Luteitalea sp. TBR-22: one gene and its partner. The protein of the gene in region 1 interacts with the protein of each later gene in a pairwise test. Links are inferred from orthologs where the notes say so. Each region holds a gene or a part of one and is shown on either strand. Other genes may lie near its edges. The genes, in order: dprA and recA.

Region 1 (11,103 bases):
GATCGCCCGGATGCGCAGGATGCGCACCCTCGCTGATCAACGTCCTCGACGGCCGAGCCGCACCGCTACTTCCAGGTTGCGAGGTTCTCGGCCTTCACGGGCAGGTCCCAGTGCGCCTGCAGGAGCTCGAAGCGGCGCTGCTCCTCCTTGTCGAACAGCGCCTTGTCCGGATAGAGCTCCTTCAGGATCGCGCTGTTGTCGAACGGCGCGAAGGCCGTCGCCGCGTCCTTGAAGGTGATCGTGACGCGCATGTCCCAGCGGCCGTCCTCGGTGCCGTGGTAGACGGGGTAGTCGACGGTCACCTTCAGGATGCGCCCGAGCGCCTGCTCCTTCATCAGCACCGGGTAGTGGTTCTTCCTGAACAGCGCCTTGAACTCGTCGAACGCGCCCCAGCGCGTCTTGTAGTAATACTCGACGACGAACGGGGCGGCGGCCGTGGACGCGGCGGGCGCCTGGGCGAGGCTGGTGGCCGGCAGGGTCGCGAGCAGCGCGCACGCGATCACGAACGAGCGGAATCGGGGCATGGGACGGATCTCCTGCGCCGAAGTGTACAGAGGCCAGGTGGAGTGTCTACCCCGCCGTTCGTCATGGTGACCCCGGCGCGGTCGCCTGCCCTGAGGGACGCCGACGCGGCATCGCCCAGTCCCTGGTGGCGTCAGCGCTCCGCGCGGGCCACGACCGCGGCGCGCACGTCGCGCGCGCCGGCCTCCCGCAAGACCTGTGCGCACGCCGACAGCGTTCCCCCGGTGGTCACCACGTCGTCGACCAGCAGGATGCGGGCACCGGCGACCATCGCCCGCACGCGTGCGGCTCCACGTCCCGTGAGCGCCGGTCGCAGGCCAATCGCCCCACGCAGGTTCCGTCGCCGCGCCTCGGCGGGGAGGCCGGCCTGGGTATGCCGCCAGCGAAGGCGTGCCAGTGGCTGCGCGACGGGCGCGCCGAGCGCGCGCGCGACCCGCTCGGCCTGGTTGAAGCCGCGGCGCAACCGTCGCCAGGGATGCAGCGGCACGGGGACGACGAGGTCGATCGCGTCGAGGTGGAGGTGCGGGTGGAGGACGAGGTGCGCGGCCAGCCGGGGCGCCAGCGTCTGGTGGCCTCCGTACTTGAACGCCTGCACGATGGCCCGCATCACGCCGTCGTAGCGGGCTGCGCAGGCGATGGCCGACAGGTGCGGCGGCCGGTCGTCGCACCGGCAGGTCGCTCCGGCGGGTCGAGGCCGGCCACACCGCTCGCAGAGCGACCCCTCGTACCAGGGCACGGCGGCCCAGCAGGTGTCGCACACCGGTCCGGCCGTCGGCCGGGCCAGCGGCTCGTGACACGCCACGCACGCCGGGGCGAGCAGCAGCGCCAGGGCGGCGTCCAGCAGGCCCGGGGGCGCCGGCTCAGCGGGACTCGACGGCCAGCTCGGTGCGAGGGGCGGTGCCCCAGAGACGGTCGAGCGAGTAGAACTCGCGCGTGTCGGGCGTGAAGACGTGCACGATGAGGTCGAAGTAGTCGAGGAGGATCCACTCGGCACGGTCGTAGCCCTCGACGTGCGCGGGACGGATCCCGTGTGCCTTCAGCTTCTCCTCGATCGCGTCGGCGATCGCCTGCACCTGGCGGATGTTCGTGCCCGTGCAGATCAGGAAGAAGTCGGCGAACGCCCCGACGCCCCGCAGGTCCATCAGGGTGACCCTGGTGGCCTTGCGATCGAGCGCCGCGTCCACCGCGGCGCGGACGTCGTCCGGGATCGGGGCTGGCTGCTGCTCGGCCCGCTGCGCGTCAGTACTCGCCATGCAAGCGTCTCGCCGCCGGTGTGGGGGTGTACAGGCCGTGCCGGCGGATGTGCGCGGCCACGGAGGGAGGCACGGCGGTGCCCACCTCCTGTCCAGTAAGGACTCGTTGACGGATGTCGGTCGAGGACACGTCGGGGGTGTCGGCTTCGACCAGCCAGATGCGGCACTTCCCGGCGCCATCGGCGGGATCGAGCACCCCGCCGCGCGGCACGGCGCGCAGGCGGGGCGCCACCGCCGGGTGGTTGCGCGTCGCCTCCGGCAGCGCGTGGCCGGGGCGCGTCACGACCACGAAGTGGCCGGCGTCGAGCACCTCGGGGAAGCGGTGCCAGGTGTCGATTGCTGCAAACGCGTCGGCGCCGGTGATGAAGAAAATCTGCAACGGGTCGTGGCCGAGGGCGGCCAGCGCCTGCAGCGTGTCCCACGTGAACGTCGGCCCGGGGCGGGCGAGCTCGAGGTCGCTGGCCACGATCAGCGGGTCGTCGGCCGCCGCGAGCGCCGCCATGGCGAAGCGGTGCCACGGCGACGCGCTGGGCGAGGCCTTGTGGGCGGGGACGTGCGAGGGCATCAGCCACACGGCGTCCAGCGAGAGAGCCCGGGCTGCGGCGTGGGCCGCGGCCAGGTGACCGAGATGCACTGGGTCGAGGGTGCCACCGAGCACCCCGAGGCGCAAGGGGCGCTCACTCATGCGGGGCGTCTGGCGCTGCCGGGCTGCGACGCGAACGTCTCAGCGCCTCGATCGACGAGGGGCGCGTGGGCGCCGGCCCGGATGCAGGTGCCGCCTGGTCGACGTCGGCCTCCGGCGGTGCCGTGTCCGGGCCGACCGCCGGCGCCTCGTCCGGGCGTGCCGCGTCCGCCTCGGCGCGCCGCGCCCGTTCGAGGGCCCGTTCCGCGCTGACGTGCTGCACGTACGGCCAGAGCGTCTCCAGCAGCTCGGGCACGCCCTCGCCGGTGACGGCGGAAATGGCGTGGAACGGCAGGTCGAGGCTCGCCGCGTGGGCCCGGAGCGCCTCGAGGCGGGCCGGGTCGCCGAGGATGTCGATGCGGTTGGCCGCGACGACCTGCGGCCGCGCCGCGAGCGGCAGCGCATCGGGATCGAGCGTGTCCGCATTGGGCACGTACTGCTCGAGCTCGCGCCGGATGACCTCGAGATCCTCGACGGGATCGCGACCCGACGCGTCGCTGACGTCCACCACGTGCAGGAGCACCTTGGTGCGCTCGACGTGCCCGAGGAACCGGTGCCCGAGGCCCTTGCCCTCGTGCGCCCCCTCGATGAGCCCCGGCACGTCGGCCATCACGAAGCTGCGATCACCGCTGAGCGCGACCACGCCGAGGTTGGGGACGAGCGTGGTGAAGGGGTAGTCGGCGATCTTGGGCTTGGCGGCCGAGACGCGGGCGATCAGCGTCGACTTGCCGACGTTGGGATAGCCGACGATGCCGACGTCGGCGAGCAGCTTCAGCCGCAGGCGGATCTTGAAGACCTCGCCCTTCTCGCCGGAGTCGGCGCGGCGCGGCGTGCGGTTGGTCGACGAAGTGAAGCGCGCGTTGCCGCGTCCACCGCGTCCGCCCTTGGCGGCCTGCACGCGGTCGCCGACCATCGTGAGGTCGGCGAACTGGTGGGCGTGGCCGAACTCGTCGATGCGGTAGGCCACCGTGCCGGGCGGCACGGGCAGCTCGAGGTCCTTGCCGGACTTGCCGGTGCGGAGCGAGCCTTCGCCGTTGCCGCCGCGTGGCGCGGCGAAGTCGGGGTGGAACCGGTAGTTGACGAGGGTGTTGTGGTGCGGGCTGGCGACCAGGTAGACCGATCCGCCAGCACCGCCGTCGCCGCCATCGGGGCCGCCGCGCGGGATGAACTTCTCCCGCCGGAAGCTGATGGCGCCCCGTCCGCCGTCCCCGGCGCTGACGTCGATGTCGACTTCGTCAACGAACATGCGGGGATGCGGGACGGCCTGAGCCTGTCCCGAGCAGTGCTACTCGGTGACCGGGTGGACGCTGATGAAGCGGCCGCGGGCGCCGTGGTCCTCGAACTTGACCACGCCCGACACCTTGGCAAACAGCGTGTCGTCCTTGCCCAGGCCGACGTTCTGGCCGGCGTTGAACCGACGGCCGCGCTGACGGACGAGGATCGACCCACCCGTCACGACGTTGCCGTCGAACTGCTTCACGCCCAGGCGCTGCGCGTTGCTGTCGCGCCCGTTGCGCGAACTGCCCTGTCCCTTTTTATGAGCCATGACGTACGTCCCTGCTAGACGAGGATGTCCTTGACCTGGATGCGCGTGTAGGTCGCGCGATGCCCCTTGGTCCGGCGCATCCCCTTGCGACGCTTCTTCTTGAACACGCGAATCTTCGGCCCACGCGACTCGCCGGCCACCGTCCCGACGACGCGGGCGCCCGCGACGAACGGGGCGCCGACGAGCACGTCGCCGCCGTCCTTGCCCACGAGCAGCACCTGCTCGACGGTGACTTCCTGGCCGGCCTCGACGTCGACGCGGTCGACGGTGACGATCTCGCCCGGGGTGACTTTCACCTGGCGGCCGCCGCTTTGAATGATGGCAAACACGGTCGTTGCTCCTGCGTGCTACTGCTACGGTGTCCGCTGTCCGGACCCGGCAAAGACGACGAGCATAGCACAGCCCGTCTGGGGAGGGGAACCAGAAATGCCGCAATGCCGGGAATGGCGCGATGCCTTGGTAGGGCGCGGTCCCCGGTACCTGGCCCTTCCTTCTACTTCAGCATGATCCGCGAACCGCGGACGCGGGTGGTGCTCAAGGTGTTCAGGAACGACGGCAACACGGCATCCATCTGCTCGAAGAACGACGACAGGGCCGGGACGTTCTGCTGGCTCGGGTAAAGCCGCTCCTCGCGGTAGCTCTCCTGGTACAGCACCGCGCCGGTCCGGCCGTCGATGAACACGAGCTTGGGCCGCAGGATGTACCCCTTGCGCTCCATGTACACGCGGGTCGGCATCACCGTGCGGCGGCCGAACTGGTCGTACACCTCGCGCTCCTGCGTGACGATGCCGGAGGCCTGGTGCGGCCGGAAGATGACGGTGCCGGTGACGATGAGGGGCTGCTGGAACTCCTCGCCGATCTTCTTCCAGTACGCCGCGTTGGCAAACAGCGGCTCGTAGGCCTCGAGATCCTTCTCGTCGAGGATCTTCTCGGGAAACGCCATCGACGACGGCGCGTCGGCGGGCACGGGGGAGCCCGGCGTGGACGGGCCCTTGGCCTGGTCACGGGCGACCTGTTGCAGGGGCAGTGGGTCGGCCTCGATGACCCGCAACTTGCTCTTGGTGCGCAACTGGCTCCGCAGCAGGCGGACCGTTTCCATGTTGGCGTCGACGTCCTCGGCGCCACCGGAGATGAAGCCCACCACGTGGACGCGCGAGAACGGCGTGACGTCCAGCTTGGCCTGGATGGGCGTGTCGATGGGCACCTCGTACACCGAGGTGCAGCCGACGCCCATGGCCAGTGCCGCGCCCGCGAGCGCGAGGCTAGCTGCCCGAAGTGCCCGAGTTCCTCTTGGCGCGGTCATTGATTTCCTTGAACAGATCGTAGTTCTGCTGGATGGAGAGGTTCTGGGGTTCGAGCTCCAGCGCCTTCTCGTACGCCTTGCCCGCCCGATCGAACTTTCCGAGCTGTTCGAACGCGATGCCAAGGTTGTTGTAGGCCGCCGCGTAGGTCGGGTCGATCTCGGTGGCGCGCTCCCAGCGGAACACGGCCTCCTGCCAGAGGCCCTTCTGGGCGACGGCGATGCCGAACTCGACCTGCGCCCGGGCCTGCTCGCGGGCTTTGTCCTCGGCCGACGCGACGGCAGACGCACCCAGCACGAGCGCCAGCGCGAGCATCCACGAACGGGTCTTGGTCATGGGACTGATTGCCACTATACACCTGTGCCGGAACCCCGATAATCGCAGTTCCTGCCTCCCGACACGCGACAGGATCAATTGACGCGCGAGCTCACGTTTCAGCCGGCATGGCGGCCACTTTGCACCAGCCGCACGCGTGTCAGCCCCGTCCCTCGATGCCCTCGCCCTCGGACTGGCCGCCGCGGCCCAGCCGGCCTGCATCGCCCGGATGCTCAGGGCCGCGCCAGGCCTGTGGCCCACCCTGCCGCTGGCCGACAGCCTCGAGGCGGCAGGCCTGCACGGTCCGGGCGCCGTGGCGCACTGGCGCGCCGAGGCCGGTCGGATGGCCGCGCGGGCCGCGACGCTGGGCTACGGCCTGATCTGGCCTGACCACGACCTCTATCCGCCTCTGCTCGGCAGCCTCGTGGATCCGCCGCTCTTGCTGTGGACGCGTGGAGACGTCGCGACGCTTCATGCCCCCATCGTGGCCATCGTGGGCTCGCGGCGAGCCACCGCGTCGGGGCGGGAGGTCGCCGGGCAGTTGGCCGCCGACCTCGCGGCAGCAGGCGTGGTGGTGGCCAGCGGGTTCGCGCAAGGGATCGACGCGGCCGCGCACCGCGGCGCCCTGACCCGCGGCCGGTCGGTCGCCGTGCTCGGGTGCGGGCTCGACCAGTCGTACCCGCGCGACCACGCCCCGCTCGCCGACCACCTGGCCCGGCAGGGCGTGCTGATCAGCGAGTTCGCCCCGGGCACGCCTCCGCTGGCCCACCACTTTCCCTTGCGCAACCGGGTGCTCGCCGGGCTGGCTTCGGGGGTGGTCGTGGTGCAGGCCGCGCTGCGCAGCGGCTCGCTGATCACGGCCCGGCTGGCACTCGAACAGGGCCGCGACGTGATGGCCGTGCCCGGCGACGTGCGCACCGGCGCCCATGCCGGGGCGCATGCGCTCATCCGGGACGGCGCCCGCCTGGTCGAGACGGCAGCCGACGTGCTCGACCAGTTGGGATGGGATCGGGGCGTCGCCGTTGCCACTTCAGGTGCGGACCAGACACACGCCAGCGGGGCGCGGGACGACCGGTCCGACGAGCCCGCGACGTTCGGTCGGGGGCCGGACGGGGCGTCGTTGCGCGCGCTGCTGGCGCGCGAGGGCGGCGCCACACTCGACGAGTTGATCAGCGAAACTGGCCGGAATTCCTCGGATCTGCTCGGAGAGTTGCTCGATCTCGAACTGGCCGGCCTGCTCGCGCGCGATGCCGCCGGCCGATTCTTGCCCCCGGAACGGAAGTGGTAACGTAAAGTTCGCACGCCAATGTCCAAGCCCCTCGTCATCGTCGAAAGTCCCGCCAAGGCCAAGACCCTCGCCCGGTTCCTGGGTAACCAGTTCCGCGTCGAGGCGAGCGTGGGGCACGTGCGCGACCTCCCGGAGAACGCCAGCGAGGTCCCCGAATCCATCAAGAAGGAGTCGTGGGGGCGGATGGGCGTCGACGTGGAGCACGGCTTCAAGCCGTACTACGTCGTCTCGTCGGACCGGAAGTCGCGGATCCGGGAGCTGAAGGCCGCCGTCAAGGACGCGCCGGAAGTGTTGCTGGCCACCGACCCGGATCGCGAAGGCGAGTCGATCAGCTGGCACCTCCGCGAGGTGCTCAAGCCGAAGGGGTCCGTCAAGCGCATCGTCTTCCACGAGATCACCGAGGAAGCCGTCCGCGACGCGATCGCCCATGCTCGCGACATCGACCTGAAGCTGGTCGACGCGCAGGAGAGCCGCCGCATCCTCGACCGCCTGTACGGCTACATGCTGTCGCCGGTGCTGTGGAAGAAGGTGCAGACGGGCCTCAGCGCCGGCCGCGTCCAGAGCGTGGCGGTCCGCCTGATCGTCGAGCGCGAGGAGGAGCGGCGCGCGTTCCGGCGCAGCGCGTACTGGGACCTCGACGCCCGCGTCAGGACCGCCGACACGCAGTTCACCGCGAGCCTGGTGCGGGTCGGCCAGGAGCGCGTCGCCTCCGGCAAGGACTTCGATCCGACGACCGGCGCGCTCATCGGGCGCAACGTGCGCCTGCTCGACGAGGCCGCGGCCCGAGGGATGCGCGAGTCGCTGTCGCAGCGGCTGCCGTGGACGGTCACCAGCGTCGAGGAGAAGCCGGCCACGCAGCGCCCGTCGGCGCCCTTCACGACGTCGACGCTGCAGCAGGAAGCCAACCGCAAGCTCGGCTTCTCGGCCGATCGCACGATGAGCGCGGCGCAGCGGCTGTTCCAGGACGGCGTGATCTCGTATCACCGCACCGACTCGACGACCCTGAGCGACAAGGCCCTCCGCGAGGCGGCGCGGGCCATCAAGGGCATGTACGGGGAGCCCTTTTACGGCGGCCCGCGCCAGTATCAGACCAAGGTCAAGAACGCGCAGGAGGCCCACGAGGCCATCCGCCCGACCGACTTCGAGCAGACGCCGCAGTCGCTGTCGCTGCCCCCCGACGAGGCGCGCCTCTACGACCTGATCTGGAAGCGCACCGTGGCGTCGCAGATGGCCGAGGCGCAGTTGTTGCGCACGACCCTCGAGATCACCGCCACGGGCGCCGACGGCACGCCGCACGTGTTCACGGCGACCGGCAAGGCGATCAAGTTCGCCGGCTTCCTGCGGGCCTACGTGGAGGGCAGCGACGATCCGGCGAGCGAACTCGGCGACCAGGAGACGATCCTGCCCAAGCTTGCGGTGGGCGATCGCATCACCGCGCCCGGGCTCGGCCCGGTCGCGCTCGTCGGACTCGACCCCAAGGCGCACGAGACCGTGCCGCCACCCCGCTACACCGACGCGTCGCTCGTGAAGCGGCTCGAGGAGGACGGCATCGGCCGCCCGTCCACCTACGCGTCGATCATCCAGACGATCGAGCGTCGCGGCTACGTGTGGCGGCAGGGCAAGGCGCTCGTACCGAGCTACACCGCCTTTGCCGTCACCCGCCTGCTCAAGGACCACTTCGGCCAGTTGGTGGAGCTCGGTTTCACGGGGCGCGTCGAGGAGGATCTCGACCAGGTCTCCAACGGCGAGCTCGATCGCACCGCTTTCCTCGAGCAGTTCTACAACGGGCAGGACGGCTGGCCCGGGTTGCGCCACCTGGTGACCAACGAGGACCGCATCGACTACCCGGTGATCGACCTCGGCGTCGATCCGGACTCCGGGCAGAAGATCGTCATCCGCATCGGCCGCTACGGTGCCTACGTGCAGATGGGCGAGGCCAACGCCTCGATCCCCGAGGACGTCGCGCCGGCCGACTTCACGTTGGAGCAGGCGCTCACGCTGCTCCGCGAGAAGACGCAGGGGCCCCAGAGCCTCGGCAACGACCCGAAGTCCGGCCTGCCGGTGTACGTGCTCAACGGCCGGTTCGGCCCGTACGTGCAGTTGGGGGAGGCCCCCGAGAAGGGCAGCAAAGAGAAGCCGCGTCGGGCCTCGCTCACCAAGAACGACCGGCCCGACACGATGACGCTCGCGCGGGCGCTCGAGCTGTTGTCACTGCCCCGCACGGTGGGCCACGATGCCGAGACCGGGCAGGACATCATCGCCAACTTCGGGCGGTTCGGTCCGTACGTGAAGCGTGGTGACGAGTTCCGGTCGATCGGCGCCGACAGCGACGTGTTCACGATTACCCTCGACCAGGCCATCGAGCTCTTCAAGCAGGAGAAGAAGCGCGGCCGCGGGCGTACCGCGACGCGCACCGTGCTGCGCGAGGTCGGCCTGCATCCCGCGTCGCAGGCCAAGGTCGAGATCCTCGAGGGGCGCTACGGGCCCTACGTCACCGATGGCACCACCAACGCGTCGGTGCCCAAGGACGTCGCGGTCGACAGCCTCACGCTCGACGAGGCCGTCGGGTTGCTGAAGGCGCGTGAAGGGACGTCGGCGAAGAAGGGCCGGGGCCGTGCCCCGGCCAAGCGAGCCCCTGCTGGCGGCGCCCGCAAGCGCGCCGCAAAGCGATCCGCCTGAGCCCGTGTCCTGCCCCAAGGGCCGAACGACGAAGGCCGTCTGAATGCCGACTGTGACCATCATCGGCGGCGGACTCGCCGGCAGCGAGGCGGCGTGGCAGGTCGCCTCGCGTGGCATCCCCGTGCGGCTGCACGAGATGCGTCCGGTGCGCCCGACCGAGGTACACCAGTCGGACGGCCTCGCGGAACTGGTGTGCAGCAACAGCTTCCGCGGCGACAAGCTCGACAACGCGGTGGGCCTGCTGAAGCACGAGATGCGATCCCTCGGCTCGCTCATCATGCGGTGCGCGGAGGCGACGCGCGTGCCGGCGGGTGCAGCGCTTGCCGTCGATCGCGTGCTCTTCTCGAGGGCCGTCACCGAAGCGGTCACCAGTCATCCCCTGATCGAGGTGGTACGTGGCGAGGTGCCGGCGATTCCCGATCCGGCCAGCACGGGCGGTCCCGTCGTCATCGCCACCGGGCCACTGACCTCCGACGCCCTGTCGCAGGACATCGTCCGCCTCGTCGGCGCCGAACACCTGTCGTTCTACGACGCCATCAGCCCGATCGTGCTCGCCGAGACGATCGACATGTCGGTCGTGTACCGCGCCTCACGCTGGGGGCGAAGCTTGCGCGCGACGGAGCAGGACGGCCGGTTCGGCGCAACCGAGCCGGCCCGACGCAGCGAGAGCGCCGACACGGTGCCCGATCCCCAGTCGTCGGTGTCCGGCCCTGCCTGCGGCGTCTACGACGGCGAGGGCGACTACCTGAACTGCCCGATGACCGAGGCCGAGTACCGCGCGTTCTACGCGGCGCTCACCACCGCGGAGTCGGCCACCGTGCACGACTTCGACAAGGCGCAGTTCTTCGAGGGCTGCCTGCCGATCGAGGTGATGGCGCATCGTGGTCCCGACACGCTGCGCTTCGGCCCGATGAAGCCGGTCGGCCTGCCCGATCCACGCACCGGCCGCCTGCCGTTCGCGGTCGTGCAGTTGCGACAGGACACGCTGGCGGGCGACCACTACAGCCTCGTCGGCTTCCAGACGCAGCTGAAGTGGGGCGAGCAGGCGCGCGTGCTGCGGATGATCCCGGGGCTCGGACATGCCGAGTTCGTCCGCTTCGGCATGGTGCACCGCAACACGTACATCAACGGCCCCACGGTGCTGCGTCCCACGTGGCAGGTGCGGATGCGCGACGACCTGTTCTTCGCCGGCCAGGTGTCCGGTGTCGAGGGGTACGTCGAGTCGGCGGCCTCGGGGCTGCTCGCCGGCATCAACGCCGCACGAGTCGCCCTCGGCCAGGCGTGCGTCGTCGCCCCGCGCGAGACGGCCATCGGGGCGCTCGCCTACTACGTGTCGCACGCCGAGGCGAAGTACTACCAGCCGTCCAACATCACGTTCGGGATCATGCCTCCGCTCGCCGAACGGCCCAGGGCCGGTCGCGGTCGCCGGCAGGGCGGTCCCGGCAAGAAGGAACTGCGCAACCGGGCGCTCTCCGAGCGAGCGCTTGCGGCCCTCGATGGCTGGCTGGGCGAGGTCG
Region 2 (11,106 bases), 2.4 Mb from region 1 along the record:
GCAGCACCCAGAACATGATCGAGCCGTCGAGGCCGCCCCAGTACGCCGTCAGCTTGAACAACAGCGGCTGCGCGGCGTCGGAGTACCGATCGACGTACTTGATGGCGTAGCTGTCGGTGACGAAGGCGTACATGATGATCGCCGAGGCCACCGACATGAGGGCCGTCACGAGGTAGAAGGCCCCGATCCCGCTCTCGGTGAGGCGCGTCGACTGGCGCCGCGCGCCCGCGAGGCACGCCGTGGCGGCATAGGCCGCAACCACGAAGCAGGACAGGAGGAGGAACGTGCCGAGCGCTGGCATGGCGCGCTAGTTCGCGGCCGACGTCTGCTTGACGCCTGCGGGATGCGACGCGCCTCCCGGGTTGCCCGGGGAGCCGGCCTCGTACTTGGACGGACACTTCGCCATCACGCCATTGGGTTCCACGACGAACCCCTCCGGCCCGAGCGTCCCCTTCACCACCACCTCCGACCCGTCCTTGAACGTGTCGGGCACGATGCCGGTGTAGTTGGCCCTGACGACCTGTCCGCCGTACGCGACGTCGAAGCGGTAGTCCAGGGAGTCGGGCTTGCGCCGGATGTCGGACGCATGGCCGTGCAGCTGCAGGCGCTTGCCGTACCAGTTGGCCGGCTGGGTCATCACCTCGTTGACGTGCTTGTAGTACTGCGTATCCTCGCTGAGACTCGAGTACAGCATCGCGCTGAACGCCAGTCCCAGGACGAGGGTCGAGATCGCGATCTTGACGGTCTTGGATCCGCTCATGGTTTTGGGGAGGGGCGCGGGTGCACGAATGTCACCCCTCTGGCGGATTATGACGCCGGTTGGACGTACTTCGCCAGAAGTTTCGCCACCTGCGCCACCGGCAGGCCCACCACGTTCGGGTAGGAACCCTCGACACGGGTGACGAAGCGCGAGGCCCGTCCCTGGATGCCGTACGCACCGGCCTTGCCGAGCGGCTCGCCCGAGGCCACGTACCAGGCAATCTCCTCCTCGTCGAGCGGCGCGAACCACACCGTCGTCCGCTCCACGAAGGCCTCCTCACCATCGGCGTGGCGCAGGGTCACCCCGGTGTACACGTCGTGAGCCCGGCCCGAGAGCTGCCGCAGCATCGCCGCTGCCTCGGCGTCGTCTTCCGGCTTGTTCAGGATCACGCCCGCGCACACCACGGTGGTGTCGGCCGCGAGGACGATCTCCCCGGGCCCGCACGCCACGGCTCGCGCCTTTGCGTCCGCCAGCCTGCGGACCAGCGCTTCGCCGGTCTCGTCGGGCAGCGGCGTCTCGTCGACGTCGGTCGCCCGGACTTCGAAGGTGTAGCCGATCGCCGCCAGCAGCGCCGACCGGCGCGGCGACGAGGACGCGAGCACGAGCTTCATCTAGATCACCGAGAAGGTTCGTCCCGCATCGCCGAGCAGCTCGCGGAGCCGCCCCTCGATCACACGCCGATGCAGGTCGAGTTGTTCAGCCACCCGTCCGTCCTTGGCCCGCACGTAGATGACGCCATCGGCCTCACGGATGGGACTGCTCAGGCGCGCCATGGCCCCGCCCACGGCCAGATGCCACGACGCCTCGACCTTGCCCCAGCTGTGGGGTTGGGCGGCAATCAGTTTCATGATGGTGCCGGGCGCCAGTTCCTTGGAGGAGAACACGGCCGCAGCATAGCAGCCCCTGTCCGGGCGCCGTCGCGCCGGAGGCGCAGACCGGCGAGTCTACGAAAACCGACGCCTGCCCCCTCGGCATGGCGGTTCGGGTAGGCTGTACGGAGCCCCTCCCGGGGAGGTCCCCGCCATGCGCCAACGTCAGGCCGTCATCGTCTCCGCCGTTCGCACGCCCACCGGCAAGTTCCTCGGCGGGCTCAAGGATTTCACCGCGCCGCAACTCGGGGCCCTCGTGCTCCGGGAGGCCGTGACACGGGCGGGGCTGGCACCCGACGACATCGACGAGTGCATCCTCGGCAACGTCGTGTCGGCCGGGCTGGGCCAGCATCCGGCACGGCAGGCGGCCCTGACGGCTGGCCTGCCTGCCGAGGTGCCGGCGCTCAACGTGAACATGGTGTGCGGCTCGGGGCTACGTGCCGTCATGCTCGCCGCCCAGGGCATCGCCACAGGTGATCGCGACATCGTCGTTGCCGGCGGCATGGAGTCGATGAGCCAGGCGCCATACCTCCTCCCGCGGGCCCGCGAGGGGTTCCGCATGGGCCACGCGCAGGTGGTCGACAGCATGATCCAGGACGGCCTGTGGTGCGCGGTCGACAACTGGCACATGGGCATGACCGGCGAGGCCGTCGCCGGCAAGTACGGCATCGGCCGCGAGGCGCAGGACGCCTACGCGGTGCGCAGCCACCAGAAGGCGGCCCAGGCGCAGCGCGAGGGCGCCTTCTCGGCCGAGATCCTGCCGGTCACCATTCCGCAGAAGAAGGGTCCGGCCATCGTCGTCGACCGCGACGAGTCGGTGCGCGAGGACACGTCGGTCGAGGCGTTGGCGAAGTTGCGGCCGGCCTTCGATGCCAATGGCACCGTCACGGCCGGCAACGCGCCCGGGGTGAACGACGGCGCCGCCGCCCTGGTGATCGCGGCCGACGACGTGGCCGCCGAGCGCGGGCTCACGGTGCGGGCGCGCATCGTCGCGCAGGCGACCTCCGGCCTCGAGCCGAAGTGGGTGATGATGACCCCGGTGCCGGCCATCCGCACCGTCCTCGAGAAGGCCGACTGGACGATGGACTCGGTCGACCTGTTCGAGATCAACGAGGCGTTCTCGGTGCAGGCAATCGCCGTCACGGGAGAGTTGGGCATCCCCGAGGACAAGGTCAACGTCCACGGCGGCGCGGTGGCGCTCGGCCACCCGATCGGCGCCAGTGGCGCGCGCGTGCTCGTCACGCTGCTGCACGCGCTGGAACGCCGGAACCTCCGACGCGGCGTCGCCGCGTTGTGCCTCGGCGGCGGCAACGGCGTCGCCCTCGCGATCGAACGCCCCTGAGGACGCAGGCGTCGCCCCCGGCCGACGCCGTGACGCACATGACCAACATCCAACTGATAGGCGTGATCGGGTCGGGCACGATGGGCAACGGCATTGCGCAGACGTTCGCGCAGCGCGGGTTCGACGTGCGCCTCGTCGACGTGTCGGCGCCAGCGCTCGACAAGGCGAAGGCGACGATCAGCAAGAGCCTCGGCAAGTTCGTCGAGAAGGGCACGCTGAGCGCCGAGGATCGCGACGCGACGCTGGGGCGCCTCGCCTTCTTCGGCTCCATCGACCACCTCGCCGATGCCGACTACGTGGTCGAGGCGATCGTGGAGCAGCGCGACGCCAAGCGCGAGCTCTTCGCGAAGCTCGATGCGCTGGTGCGCGAAGACGTGGTGTTGGCGACCAACACGTCCTCGATCTCGATCACCGAGATCGCCGCGGCGACGCGTCGGCCCGAGCAGGTGCTCGGGATGCACTTCATGAACCCGGTGCCGTTGATGCAACTGGTCGAGTTGATCCGCGGCCAGGCGACGTCCGATGCGTCGATGGCGCTGGCCGAGGAGCTGTGCCGGCGCCTCGGGAAGACGGGCATCCCGGCGAGCGACTACCCCGGGTTCATCGCCAACCGGATCCTGATGCCGATGATCAACGAGGCGGTCTTCGCGCTGATGGAGGGCGTCGGCACGGCCGAGGCGATCGACTCGGTGATGAAGCTCGGGATGAACCACCCCATGGGGCCCCTCACGCTGGCCGACTTCATCGGCCTCGACGTGTGCGTCGCGATCCTCGACGTGCTGCACCAGGGGCTGGGCGATCCGAAGTACCGCGTCTGTCCCCTGCTCCGCCGGATGGTCGCGGCCGGCCACCTGGGGCGCAAGACGGGGCGCGGCTTCTACCACTACGCGTAGAGCGGGAATCGGGAGTCGGGAGTCGGGAGTCGGAGACAGGAGGTACGGACCGGCGCACGGCCGCTGTCAGAATCCCTCGGCCCTGCCGTCCACACAGCGTGATCACCTGCGCCGCAGGCCAGACGACGGGAGAAGCGCCCGCGGCCCGACGCGCCTCGATTCCCGACTCCCGTCTCCCGACTCCCGTCCGGATGCTCTGCTTACATCCGCTTGCCGGCCACGCGCGTGAGTCGCCAGTAGGCGAAGAAGGCGAGCGGGCCGATGCACAGGACTTCCCTGGCGACGGCGGTGAGGTTGTGCGCAAGGAAGCCCGGCACCCAGTACCGGCGGGAGATGGGCAGGAACAGGTGAAGGTCCGACTGGTAGAAGTCGGGCCGCAGCGGCCACAAGGCCATGACGCCGATCGGCGCCGTCGTGTCGTGGCCGAGCCAGTCGAGCAGGATGTGCGAGGCGTAGGCCAGGCTGGCGGCGATGGCCCAGCGCCACCCGCCGGTCAGGACGCGAGCGACCAGCAGCACCACGACCACGGCGCCGAGGCTGTGCGTGTACATGGAATGCACGCCGAACAGCAGGTCGATGTCGGGCAGCGCCCCGAGCGCGGCGAAGGGCAACATCGCCAGGACCGCGGTATCCACGGGACGCCGCGCGGCCGGCGGATCGAGGTGACGAACGAGGGTGCGGGGACCGGCGGCGAGCACGCCGACCGCCACACCGGCCAGCGCGTGCCCCAGGGGGCTGGGCATCCGGCGACAGTAGCAATCCTGCTCCACCCCGGCAACCTGAAGGGTGCAGATGCTGCGAGCCCTGTCCCCAGTGGCGAAAGTGCTCATCGCCCGCAAGTCACTAGGAACAGGACGCTTAATCACAATCTGTCGACAGACTTTCGCTTGACAGCCGGCTGGCACGCCCCTAGAATGACGAAGGCGTCAGCGAAGCGCCTGCCGCACGGCGGCACGGCTGGCCTGTCTGCCTTTTCCGACCGCAAGGAGTACGAGTGATGCCCGTTGACGACCTGAAGGAACGCGTGCGCGCCATCGAGATGGCCGTGGGCCAAATCGAGAAGCAGTTCGGCAAGGGCTCGATCATGCGGCTCGGGCAGAAGGATGCCGTGGCCATCCCGAGCATCTCGACCGGCTCGATCAGCCTCGATTACGCGCTCGGCGTCGGCGGCGTGCCTCGCGGCCGGGTGATCGAGGTGTTCGGGCCCGAGTCGTCGGGCAAGACGACACTGGCGCTGCAGGTGATTGCCCAGGCGCAGAAGCTGGGCGGCATGGCGGCGTTCGTCGACGCGGAGCATGCGCTCGACGCCTCCTACGCGCAGAAGCTCGGGGTGAACCTCGAGGACCTGCTGGTGTCGCAGCCCGACAACGGTGAGCAGGCCCTCGAGATCGTCGAGGTGCTGGTGCGCTCGGGCAGTGTCGACGTGGTGGTGGTCGACTCGGTGGCGGCGCTGGTGCCGCGCGCTGAGATCGAGGGCGAGATGGGCGACCAGCAGATGGGCTTGCAGGCGCGCCTCATGTCGCAGGCCTTGCGCAAGCTGACCGGCGTGGTGGCCAAGAGCAAGACCTGCCTCATCTTCATCAACCAGCTGCGCGAGAAGATCGGCGTGATGTTCGGCAACCCCGAAACGACGACCGGCGGGCGGGCGCTGAAGTTCTACTCGTCGGTCCGCATCGACATCCGCCGCATCGGCGCCATCAAGGACGGCGACCAGGTCACCGGTGGGCGCACGCGCGTCAAGATCGTGAAGAACAAGGTGGCGCCGCCGTTCCGCGAGGCCGAGTTCGACGTCATGTACGGCGAGGGCATCTCCAAGGAAGGCGACCTGCTCGACCTCGCCGTGGAGCGGAAGATCGTCGACAAGAGCGGCACGTGGTTCTCGTACAGCGGCGAGCGCCTCGGCCAGGGCCGCGAGAACGTGAAGCAGTTCCTGAAGGACAACCCGGCGACGTACCAGGCCATCGACGAGCGGCTCCGCAAGGAGTTGGGCCTCGCGCCGACGACTCCGGAGCCGGTCGCCGGCTGATCTCCGCGCCGCCCGTGCCCGCCCAGCGAAACGCCGGGCGGGGGCGGGGCGTTACAAGAAGTTGGTAGGGTTTGCGGAGGTCCGTCCCGGCGGATTTCCCTGGCCGCCTCCCCTGCCTCACACACTGCATGGAGAGATGGTCGGCTGCGCGCAGCCGACCCTACCCACTCACGCGAGGCTGTGCTATGCTTCGCGGGTTGTTCCGCCCGCTACTTCGTGCCGAGGTAGCTCAGTTGGTAGAGCATACGACTGAAAATCGTAGTGTCGCCAGTTCGATTCTGGCCCTCGGCACCATCTCCCCTCTCCAGTCAGTCACAAAGCCCTAGCGCGGCAGCTCGCCGCCTCCGGGTGTAGGCGTCGGCCTTGGCCGACGCGCGGACGTTCGCGCCGACAGCCTCACGGACGCGATCGGCTACGCTTGCCCTACCGGACGGTCGGCAGGCAGAACTCGATGCGGATCTTCGCCGTGATGTGCCTCGTTGCAGTCGCGGGCGGCACGAGCCTCGTGCCCGCACGCGACAATGCGCGCGCCTCGCAATCGGTCTCCAGCGCGCGTCCCACCACGACCGACCTGCTCCGACTCGCCGGCGAGCAGGTCGTCGCCTTTGGCCGGGATCTCGAGGGCATCGTGGCGCGCGAGGCGTACGTGCAGACGGTGCGGCAGTGGCCCGCCTCCGTTCCAAAGTCGCCTGGCAAGGGTCGCCTGATCGAGGAGCGGCACCTCCGGTCCGACCTGCTGCTGGTCCACGATCCGTCAGTGCCGTGGCAGATTCATCGCGACGTGCTCGCCGTCGACGGCCGCGACCTTGCGGGCCGGGAGGCACGCCTGCGTCAGCTGTTCTCGGCACCAGCGGCCGACGTGCGCGCACTGCTGCTGGCGATCGTCGAGGACAGCGCCCGCCACAACCTCGGACACATCGAGCGCAACATCAACATCCCGACGTTCCCGATGGTCGTCCTGCACCCTGAGAATCAGTGGCGGTTCGAGTTCCGCGACCGCGGCATGGTCGCCGAAAGTGGTCGCGCGGCTCGCCGGATCTCCTTCAGCGAGCGAGGGCGTCTGCGCGTCATCCGCGACCGCAACGGCCGGGATGTGCGGACCGAAGGCAGTTTCGTGCTGGACGGCGTCACCGGCGAGTTGCTGCGAGCCACCATGGAGCCGCGCGCCGCCGACCTCTATACCCATCTCGAGGTCACATTCGGCGCCGTCGATGGCGTGCCCCGCCGGGTGCCCGTGCAGATGTGGGAGTGGTACTGGCAGCAGGGCTCGCTGCGCGATCGGTATGTCGAGGGGCTGGCGACGTATGACTCATTCCGAAGGTTCACGACGGAAGTCGGTAGCCCTCGCGTTGTCGGCCCGCCTGACTGAGCAGCCCGAACCCGAGATCTACCAGCCTCAGGGTGCCACCGTCAGCCGAAGTTCCCGGAGCCAGCGGTTGCCCTGTGAATCGCCGCTCACCTGCAGCGTGTACGAGCCGTCCTGCAGCGATCCTGTCGGGATGCGAAATACCTGGGTACCAGGTCCGGCGCCCGCGTCGACCGGCATGGCCGCCTGGAGCGGCGCGTCACCGGCACGGCTCAGGCTGATTGTCAGCTGCCCCGGAGTCGCTTGACCGTCGAGAGGCACCGCGACGATGAGCTCCGGCTGCTGCGCTCGACTCACGCGAGTTCCGGCCAGGGGCTCGACGAGGTGCCCGCTGCGGGTCAGGAACGGATGGCCCTCTGCGACGTCCCCGCTCTTTATCGGAACCACCCTGCTGGCAAGGAACACGTCCCCGGCTGAGAACTTCGAAACGGCCGGCATGTCGAGGGACTTCACCCGCACGCTGCTGCGCCGGCCTGCTTCGTCATGGACGGCGCTCTCGACCGTGTACGGTCCCGGCGAAAGCACAGCCGCACACAGAAAGCGCAGTCGGGGTTGCTGCCCATTTCTGAGGGACAATGCCCCGTCCAGCACGTAGCGTTGCGCGAACGTCTGGATGACATCGCCGTTGAGCGCCCGCACGCGCGCCACCACGACGGCGACGCGTGAAGGTGTGGGTGCGCCAGCCGATGCCGTCAGGTGCTCGATGGGCACATCGACGACGATGGCAGCACGCCCGCCGTCATTCGACGGGACTCGAACAACATCCAGCATCGACGGAAACGCATTGGGAAGCGGTGACGCTTCCAAGGCCAGGACGGCCGGATCGCCGCGGGACAGCCACGGCTTCGAGGACTCGACGCGAGAAGCCACGAAGCCACGTCTGGCGGAAACCGACGTGCCGCGCCGGCGCACCTGTACCTTGAGTGGCCTGAATGTGCCATCCAGCGTCGGGTTCGTCGACGCGTACGTCAGGAGGTAATGATGACGGCGGTCGTCCTGCATCCGCCGGAGCACGACGTCGAAATCATTCCGATTTCGTACGAAGGTTCCGCCAGTGTCCTGAGCTAGCCGGCTCAATCCGGCGGTCTGGTCGAAGGACCGAGCATTCGTGTCCGGTCCTTCACCGCGGTCGAGTCCGCTTATCGCGGAGCACACGCTCACGCTCGGATCGCAATCGAGCATGGTCTTCGCCGCAGACTGAATCTGCTGGCTGGCGCGGTACTCATCACTGACAGTGGTCAGACCTGCACTGTTGATGATGTAGAAGCTGACGTTCGCCCGGTTCGCTTCGGCGATGAGTCGCTCGAAATCACCTTCGAGGTCCCGGGTCAGCAGCAGTCCTTCGGAGAAGAGCACCACGCTCTTTCGACCTGGCGGATCGGCCATTGCCTTGACCAGCAGCCTCAGGCCGCCAAGAGCCGCATAACCGGCTTGTACCCTCTCCAACTGCAGGAACTGCGTGGCGTCGTTGGCACCTGCGGGCGCAGGAAGGCCCGCCGCCTGGCGCAGCGCTCTCTCCGCGTCGTCCTCGGAACTCGCAACTCTGAAGCTGTACTCCCAGTTCGCACGCCTGCGCACGCTGTCGAGGGCTCGCACCAGAGACGGCTTCTGCCCCGTGAAGTCCTGGGCGACCTGCAACCGCGGGTCGAGCACGAAGATCCCCGTAGGTGGTAGGTCCGCGCCGAGAGCTTCGATGTGGGCGAGACTGGCGGCGTAGGCGAGCTGCCGAGGCTGAGGCGCGAGCCGATCGAACACAATGGCCGTGGGCAGTGCTCTGCGGTTGATTGCACCAGTGTTCGGACCGATCAACTGACTTGCAGACGCCGTAGTCGACACTGCGGCACTGTTCACACCCGCCTCGGGGAAACTCGCGCCCTGGCCAACCGCGGGCGCCTCGAAAGATAGGACCGACTGAAGCGCTCCATTCTCGCGAACCTCGAAATCCTGCCTTGCAAGGTCGAGGACAGGACGCCCTCGCGAATCACGGACGACGACGTCCACGGTCACCACAAGGGTTCCCTGCCGGAACGTTGGCTGGTCAGGTGCGGACTGCCCGTCACTGGCTGCAGGTTGCGCACAGAAACAGAGCAGAACAGCGACGGTCAGAACGCGAACGAATAACATCTGCGGCGCTCCTGGCCTCATCTCTGTGGCTGTTCGAGGAGTCTACCTTCTTCTGATGGCCGCGGTTCTACCGATATCTGCCTGACCTCGGCAGTAGCGAACATCGGCTGCATGCGCGTCCACGTCGAGAGCGCCTTGGATCCTCGGGCTACAATTGCCGGGAATTCCCAAGCTTCTTCGTCAGGTTCAGAGAGAGGTTCTGCATGATTGGCAGTCTCATGTACGGCTGCGTGATCGGCCTCGGTTTCTTTCTCGCGACGAAGGTGGCGCCCCAGCCGACCGGGTCGGTGATCTGGTGGAGCGCCCTGACGATTCAGCTCGGCATCGGCGCGAGGTTGTGCTGGCGGAGGACCGGCCTGCCGTTCGTCACTGCGGCCATGGCGATCGCCGCTGCCAGCTGTGCGCTCCTGGCAACGCTGGCCGCTGCCGGCATGGTCTACCCGGACCTCCCTGCCGCGTGGTGGCCTCTCATTGGTGCCAGCATGGTCGCCAGCCCTTCCTTGGCACTGGTCGAGTCACGAGTGAACCGAGCCAAGTGGGATCGATGGCGAGTGTCCTCGCAGCGGTGCAGCCTGTGGGACATCCTGCGGGGACGGCACATTCCGAATCTCCGTCAGGCGTCTGAGGTCGCGGCGAGGCGCTGAGGTCATGCCCAGGCCATGGCGCGCCCCCTGCTGGCGAGGAATGCGCTGCGAGGCCGTCCTCGCTGCCGCGCTCGTCGCCTCCGCTGCTGCCGAGCCTGCCATGCGGCGCCCTGCCGGCGTGGCGTTCATCCACCGGCATCCCTTCCGAGCGACTCAACCCACCTTCAATGCGAAGGTCACGAGGATCGTCCTCGACGTAGTCGTGCGCGGACGAGACCACAAACCGATCCCCGACCTGGAGGCGAAGGACTTCGAGGTACTCGAAGACGGGCGCGCTCGACCGCTGAGCAGCTTCGAGGAAGTGCGAATGCCTGCATCGATCGCGGGTCCGCGAACGAACGTGGGGCCGGAGCTGCAGGCAGGTGTTCCCGCGTCCGTCGACGTGCCGACGGTGGCCGTCATCTTCGAGGAACTTGGCCCCGAGGCACGACGGCTCGCCCGCCAGGCCGCTGTCTCGCTCGTCAACGGTGCGTCTCCAATCCGCGCCGGCGTCTTCGTGCTCCGGAATGGCCTGGAGCAGGTGCACCCCCTCACACTGGACCGTGACGCCCTGCGACGTGCGATCGATGCCGCCGCCGAGCGCCCGGGTTGCCCGGTGTTCGAGTCGCACCTGGGTCATCGTCAGGCACAGATGACGGCCTGCTCGCCGGCCGGCGAGTCACAGATGCATCGGCAACGTGGGGTCAACACCTTCGCGGGACTGACGGCCGTCGTCGACGCGCTCGCGGGCTTCCGCGGAAGAAAGTCGGTGGCGTTGTTCTCCGAGGGACTCGACCTGACCAGCGGCGCTCGGGGGCAGTTCGGCGATGACCGACGGAGCCGGTTCGAGGCCCTGATCGCCCGGGCCAGCGAAGCCAACGTGGCGTTCTACACGTTCGACGCGGCCGGTCTGCGCCTGCACACCACGGCGACTGGACAGCTGATGGAGGAGCCCCGCGCGGGCCTGTCCCTGTTGGCCCGAGAGACGGGTGGCGCCTTCGCCGACGGCAGCAACGGCCTGCGGCCCGCGGTCGCCCGGATGTGGGCCGACATGCAGCACTACTACCTGCTGTCGTTCGACTCCGATCGCGATGTCACCGGCA

Evidence for each region.
Region 2: the proteins of dprA (region 1) and recA interact in binary tests that used the Bacillus subtilis proteins (3 or more experiments, as listed by UniProt). The link is inferred for Luteitalea sp. TBR-22 from one-to-one orthologs.

The regions. Positions count from the first base shown.
Region 1 is NZ_AP024452.1:5,338,720-5,349,822, reverse strand. The notes cover bases 5,032-7,841. They hold dprA (DNA-processing protein DprA), read left to right. Parts: upstream 5,032-5,776; coding sequence 5,777-6,907; downstream 6,908-7,841. Other genes in these bases: topA (type I DNA topoisomerase), read left to right, coding at 6,926-7,841; TBR22_RS22145 (tetratricopeptide repeat protein), read right to left, coding at 5,266-5,640; TBR22_RS22150 (hypothetical protein), read right to left, coding at 5,032-5,237. Also shown: TBR22_RS22185 (hypothetical protein), read right to left, coding at 66-524; TBR22_RS22180 (ComF family protein), read right to left, coding at 656-1,129; rsfS (ribosome silencing factor), read right to left, coding at 1,383-1,775; nadD (nicotinate-nucleotide adenylyltransferase), read right to left, coding at 1,762-2,460; GTPase ObgE, read right to left, coding at 2,453-3,703; rpmA (50S ribosomal protein L27), read right to left, coding at 3,743-4,003; rplU (50S ribosomal protein L21), read right to left, coding at 4,018-4,332; more of TBR22_RS22150, read right to left, coding at 4,497-5,031; more of topA, read left to right, coding at 7,842-9,586; methylenetetrahydrofolate--tRNA-(uracil(54)-C(5))-methyltransferase (FADH(2)-oxidizing) TrmFO, read left to right, coding at 9,630-11,103. UniProt on the Bacillus subtilis protein: Protein that helps load RecA onto ssDNA during transformation. Binds cooperatively to circular ssDNA, is able to bridge different segments of DNA. Favors the loading of RecA onto SsbA- or SsbB-coated ssDNA and formation of RecA-DNA filaments.
Region 2 is NZ_AP024452.1:2,982,124-2,993,229, reverse strand. What follows is about bases 4,063-6,875. They hold recA (recombinase RecA), read left to right. Parts: upstream 4,063-4,861; coding sequence 4,862-5,890; downstream 5,891-6,875. Other genes in these bases: TBR22_RS12240 (hypothetical protein), read left to right, coding at 6,342-6,875; TBR22_RS12255 (metal-dependent hydrolase), read right to left, coding at 4,065-4,607. In the rest of the region: TBR22_RS12285 (cytochrome c-type biogenesis CcmF C-terminal domain-containing protein), read right to left, coding at 1-301; TBR22_RS12280 (cytochrome c maturation protein CcmE), read right to left, coding at 308-760; TBR22_RS12275 (nucleoside triphosphate pyrophosphatase), read right to left, coding at 808-1,371; TBR22_RS12270 (DciA family protein), read right to left, coding at 1,372-1,644; TBR22_RS12265 (acetyl-CoA C-acetyltransferase), read left to right, coding at 1,784-2,971; TBR22_RS12260 (3-hydroxyacyl-CoA dehydrogenase family protein), read left to right, coding at 3,010-3,864; more of TBR22_RS12240, read left to right, coding at 6,876-7,259; TBR22_RS12235 (VWA domain-containing protein), read right to left, coding at 7,287-9,263; TBR22_RS12230 (hypothetical protein), read left to right, coding at 9,584-10,024; TBR22_RS12225 (VWA domain-containing protein), read left to right, coding at 10,029-11,106. UniProt on the Bacillus subtilis protein: Multifunctional protein involved in homologous recombination, DNA repair and competence.